Roseibium sp. Sym1: one gene and its partner. The protein of the gene in region 1 interacts with the protein of each later gene in a pairwise test. Links are inferred from orthologs where the notes say so. Each region holds a gene or a part of one and is shown in the gene's direction. Other genes may lie near its edges.

Region 1 (2,772 bases):
AGCAGCGACGGTGACACGATCACCACGCGGGCGCGGTGGGACTTCTGCACCAGGTCCTCGAAATTCTCGTTCAGCTCCGCGAAGATGCTTTCCGACGGCACGAACAGGAAGGCGGTGTCCTGGGTCTCGCCGGGCAGGAGATATTTCTCGCCGATATCCTGGATGTGCTTGGTGAAGTCGCGGCGGAACTGGGCCTGGGCGTATTTCAGCTGGTCGTCGCTCTCCGCGTTGCGCAGGAGATTGTAGGCTTCCAGCGGGAACTTGGCATCGATCGCCAGCGACGGCGCGCCGTTGGGCATGTGGATCAGGCAGTCCGGGCGGCTGTTGTTGGACAGCGTCGCCTGGAAGGAATAGGTGCTCGGCGCCATCTGGTCCTGGATGATCGCTTCCATGCGCCCCTGGCCGAAGGCGCCGCGGGTCTGCTTGTTGGAGAGGATCGCCTGTAACTGGCCGACCTGGCCGGAGAGATCGGTGATCGTGCGCTGCGCCCGGTCGATGACGGCGAGACGCTCATGCAGGTGCCGGAGCCCGTCCTGGGTGCGTTTGCTGGTATCCGCCATGGAGGAGTTCAGCTTGTGGCCCATGCCGTCGAGGCGCTCGTTGACGGCGCGCATCATGTCCGACTGGCGCGAGCCGAACACCTCGGCCATGGTCTGCATGCGCCCGGTCATCTCGCCCTGGCTCTTCAGAAGCTGCGACAGGTGGCTTTCCAGTTCGTGGATGCGTTCCGCCGACGCAGTGTCGGCTTCGCTGCGCAGGCGAATCTCGCGCATGGTCTTCAGGACCAGCCAGACAATCAGCGCCAGCAGGAACAGGCCGCCGGCAATGGCCGTTTCCAGAACCGTCACGGGGCGGCCGCCAAACTCAAACAGGATCTCGTTCATGAAACAAACATAGAACGATTCGGTGCGCACGCCCATGCGGCCACAGTCAGAAGCACGTTGAAAAGCCGCCTGGAACGGGAGAATTCCGCGTTGACCGCCGCCGCGCGATTGCCTATGTGAGACGCATGACAAAACGTTCGATCATCACCATTCCCGACCCGGTCCTGCGCGAGACCTGCGCGCCGATCGAGGCCGTCAACGACGACATCCGCGCCCTGGCCGACGACATGCTGGAAACCATGTATGACGCGCCCGGCATCGGATTGGCCGCCAGCCAGATCGGCATCCTGAAGCGCATCTTCGTGCTGGATGTCGCCAAGGAGGATGCGCCCAAGGAACCGATGGTGTTCATCAACCCGGAAATCGTCTGGTCGAGCGAGGACGTGTCCGTCTACCAGGAGGGCTGCCTGTCGATCCCCGATTATTTCGAGGATGTCGAGCGCCCGGCGGAAGTGGCGGTGAAATTCCTGAACCGGGAAGGTGCCGAGCAGGAGATCAAGGCCGAGGGTCTTCTGGCGACCTGTGTCCAGCACGAGCTTGACCATCTCAACGGCAAGCTGTTCATTGATTACCTGTCGAAGCTGAAGCGCGACCGGGTGGTCAAGAAATTCACCAAGCAGGCCAAGCTGGCCGGAAAACTCTGACCCGGCGCCTGATCGGTTCAAAAAGGGGGCGGACACCATGGATCAGGCCTTGTTCCTGAAAATCTTCGCCGCGCTCTTTGCGATCATGAGCCCGATCGCCAACCTGCCCGTGTTCCTGTCGCTGACGGCGGACAAGGGCCCCGGTTTCGAGCGCAAGGTCGCCTTCACGCTGCTGATCAGCCTCAGCATCGGCGCTGTCTTCATCGGCCTGACCGGTGATGTCGTCCTGAAGATCTTCGGGATCTCCCTGGACGCGTTCCGCCTGGCGGGCGGGTTCCTGATCCTTCTGATCGCGCTGGACCTGATCCGCGGCCAGAAGACCGAAGCCCATCATGGCCATGCCTCCGAACAGGACAACATGCAATCGCAGGACAATCCGGCGATCTACCCGCTGACCGTGCCGATCCTGCTCGGTCCCGGGTCGATTTCCACGATGATCATCTTCCGGGGCCAGGTCACCGGCGTGGAACAGGAAATCGCCTATGTCGCCGGTGTTGCGGCGGCGATCGCGGTCCTGATCGGCACCTTCTTCGCCGCGCCGTTCCTGTCCCGCTTTATCGGAGAGACCGCCAACAGCGTCATGAGCCGCCTGATGGGCATGATCCTGGCGGCGATCGCCATGGAAATGATGACCGGCAGCCTCAAGGTGCTGATGCCAGGACTGGCCTGACGCGCTATTTCACCCGACACCGTCATCCTGAGGGAGCGCGTCAGCGCTGTCTCGAAGGATGGGCCACTTGTTCTGGTGCAGGCAGCTCCTCCTTCGAGACGGACCTGACGGTCCTCCTCAGGATGACGTTTGAGTTTGTTGACGCGACTTTGGCCAAACAACCGCATTCGTCCCCTTGCAAGCCGCCGCCCGAGACGCAATAAGGGGCCAACTTCCTTGAACCCTTAAGGAGCCTCATGTCTCTTCGTGTCGTCTTCATGGGCACCCCGGATTTTTCGGTGCCGACCCTGATGGAAATCGTCGGCCAGGGCCACGACGTGGTTGCCTGCTATTGCCAGCCGCCGCGGCCGGCTGGGCGCGGCATGGACGTGAAGAAATCACCGGTGCACGAGGCGGCCGAATCCTTCGGCATTCCCGTGTTCACGCCCAAAAGCCTGAAGGGCGAGGACGAGCAGGCCGCCTTCGCGGCGCTCGAAGCGGACGTGGCCGTCGTCGTCGCCTACGGTCTGTTGCTGCCGAAAGCGATCCTGGAGGCGCCGGAATATGGCTGCCTCAACCTGCATGCCTCGATGCT
Region 2 (2,805 bases), 1.7 Mb from region 1 along the record:
GTCTCGAACGCGGTCTGCGCCCTGTTGCGGGACAACGACCTCGACCCGGTCCGGGTCGGCTCCTTCGGTCAGGGCGAGGAGGCCGTTGTCGCGCGGATCGCGCTCGGGTCGGTGGAAGACGCGATCTGCTCCGTGGGATCCGACCCGCAGGTCGAGGCCGTCTTCACCTCCTGCACCAACCTGCGCACCTTCCCGGTGATCGAGGCCTGCGAGAAACGGCTCGGCAAACCGGTGATCAGCTCCAATCTCGCCCTGGCCTGGCACATGATGACCCTCGCCGGTCTCGGCACGGCCGGACAGGGACCTGGCCGGTTGTTCGCCGGTTGAGTTGCATCCATGAACTCATCGGCACGCGGTGTTTGCCCCGCCTGCCGGCACGTCGCACGCCGCCCGCAGAACAGCGGCCCGGCAGATGATCCGTATCCTCCAGGCAACAACTTGAATACCAATCGCGCGTTTCCACCGTATTCCTTGTTGACTTGCGCGGATTTCCGGGCAAAAACACCGCCGTCTCAAGTTTTGACGATTGCGAGCCCCGATGACCCGGCTGAAAGCCGACATTCTGGATATGATGACCCAGGCCCTTGCCAGCGCGACCTTCATGCGCGGCGAGACCCGGACGTCTGCAGCAACCGCTCTCAAACACACACCGAAGACCACCAAGACCACCGCTTGACGGTGCCGCTCATCCCGCCTCCCCGGGGATGGGAGGCGCCGGGAGCCGGCGACGCCCATTCACAAGGACAGGGCGCCGGCGAAGCGGGGAGACGGACAAGGACTACTCGAAAATGGGTTACAAGATCGCAATCGCAGGCGCCACCGGCAATGTCGGCCGCGAGATGCTCGACATTCTCGCCGAGCGCGGCTTTCCGGCGGATGAAGTCGTCGCTCTCGCCTCGCGCCGCTCGCAGGGCACCGAGGTTTCCTTCGGCGACAAGACGCTGAAGGTTCAGGCCATGGAGAATTACGACTTCTCCGACACCGATATCTGCCTGATGTCCGCGGGCGGCACCGTTTCCAAGGAATGGTCGCCGAAGATCGGCGCCAAGGGCTGCGTTGTCATCGACAACTCCTCCGCCTGGCGCTACGACGCCGATGTGCCGCTGATCGTGCCGGAAGTGAACGCCGATGCCATCACCGGCTTCACCAGGAAAAACATCATCGCCAACCCGAACTGCTCCACCGCCCAGCTGGTCGTGGCGTTGAAGCCCCTGCATGACCATGCCAAGATCAAGCGCATCGTCGTGTCCACCTACCAGTCGGTATCCGGTGGCGGCAAGGAAGCGATGGAAGAGCTGTTCAACCAGACCCGTGCGGTTTTCGTGAACGACCCGATCGAACCGTCGAAATTCACCAAGCGCATCGCCTTCAACGTCATTCCGCATATCGACAGCTTCATGGAAGACGGCTACACCAAGGAAGAATGGAAGGTGCTGGCCGAAACCAAGAAGATGCTCGATCCGGCCATCAAGGTGACCTGCACCGCCGTGCGCGTGCCGGTGTTCATCGGCCACTCGGAAAGCGTCAACATCGAGTTCGAAAACGAGATCACCGCGGACGAAGCACGCAACATCCTGCGCGAGGCACCGGGTTGCCTGGTCATCGACAAGCAGGAAGACGGCGGCTACATCACGCCTTACGAGAGCGCCGGCGAGGACGCGACCTATATCTCGCGCATCCGCGAGGACGCGACCATCGAGAACGGCCTCAACATGTGGGTGGTTTCCGACAACCTGCGCAAGGGCGCGGCGCTCAACACGGTCCAGATTGCCGAGGTCCTGGTCAATCGCGGCCTGATCACGCCGAAGAAGGCCGCGGCCTGAGCAAAGCCACCGCGATCTGAAGAAACGGGCGCGCACCGGCGCGCCCGCTGCCTCCTGCAGGCCCGGCTCCACCGGTTCACACACATGCGGCGGCTGTCCCGCTTGCTTCCACGCCTTTTTAAAAAAATGAACCCGGACGGCCCCACGCAGATGCGGCGTTCGTGTGCCGCCTTGCGCGAAGCGAATGCCTTTTGGTTTGGTCCGTGTTTTCGGCAGGAAAAACGACCGGATTGCGCACCAACGCGTCAACACGACAAAAAACCAATTCAAGATCAATAACTTGATCAGAAGATTGATGCCAGAATCGCTTCGCCGGCCCGTTGCGGAATACAGACTAAGGTGTCGCCTGCCCGCGCCAAACTCGGGTGCTAGACTTGCGCTGCATGTCAACCAGAGGAGGAAACGACATGAAGACCTGGAAGAAGCCGACCATGACCGCCGTCGAAGCCGGATTTGAAGTCACCCGCTACATGCCTGCCGAAATCGGCACCTGCGGCCGGAAGAAATAACAGATTGCCGCGCAAGGGAGGAGCTCGGTGAAAATCAGGGTCCTCGGATCCGCGGCTGGTGGCGGCTTTCCCCAATGGAACTGTAACGCCCCGCTGAGCCGTGCAGTGCGTGAAAAAAAGCCCGGCTTTCGCGTTCGGACGCAATCGAGCATCGCTGCGAGCGCGGATGGCCGAAGCTGGGCTGTTTTCAATGCCTCACCCGATATTCGCGAACAGATCGCCGCGAGCCCGGATTTGCAGCCCCGGGCGGACGGACCGCTCAGGCACACGCCGATCGAGGCCGTTGTCCTGACGAATGCGGATGTCGACCATATCGCCGGTCTCCTTTCCTTGCGGGAGCGCGAACCCTTCATTCTCTACGCAACCGCCAGGGTGCTGAAAACCCTCGGCGAAAACAGCATCTTTCAGGTGTTGAACCCGGAGGTGGTGGAACGCCGCGAGCTTCCGCTCGAAGGCGTCACCGAGCTCGAAGG

Evidence for each region. Proteins that work in one complex are often made in the same cells at the same time.
Region 2: the proteins of def (region 1) and O6760_RS10005 interact in binary tests that used the Escherichia coli proteins (3 or more experiments, as listed by UniProt). The link is inferred for Roseibium sp. Sym1 from one-to-one orthologs.

Annotation. Positions count from the first base shown.
Region 1 is NZ_CP114786.1:448,936-451,707, reverse strand. Bases 1-2,768 are described here. They hold def (peptide deformylase), read left to right. Parts: upstream 1-1,009; coding sequence 1,010-1,528; downstream 1,529-2,768. Other genes in these bases: fmt (methionyl-tRNA formyltransferase), read left to right, coding at 2,435-2,768; O6760_RS02050 (MarC family protein), read left to right, coding at 1,566-2,198; O6760_RS02060 (DNA recombination protein RmuC), read right to left, coding at 1-884. Outside these bases: more of fmt, read left to right, coding at 2,769-2,772. UniProt on the Escherichia coli protein: Removes the formyl group from the N-terminal Met of newly synthesized proteins. Requires at least a dipeptide for an efficient rate of reaction. N-terminal L-methionine is a prerequisite for activity but the enzyme has broad specificity at other positions.
Region 2 is NZ_CP114786.1:2,179,572-2,182,376, reverse strand. The notes cover bases 5-2,805. They hold O6760_RS10005 (aspartate-semialdehyde dehydrogenase), read left to right. Parts: upstream 5-788; coding sequence 789-1,823; downstream 1,824-2,805. Other genes in these bases: pqqB (pyrroloquinoline quinone biosynthesis protein PqqB), read left to right, coding at 2,360-2,805; pqqA (pyrroloquinoline quinone precursor peptide PqqA), read left to right, coding at 2,231-2,332; O6760_RS10010 (hypothetical protein), read left to right, coding at 539-676; O6760_RS10015 (maleate cis-trans isomerase family protein), read left to right, coding at 5-327. Also shown: more of O6760_RS10015, read left to right, coding at 1-4.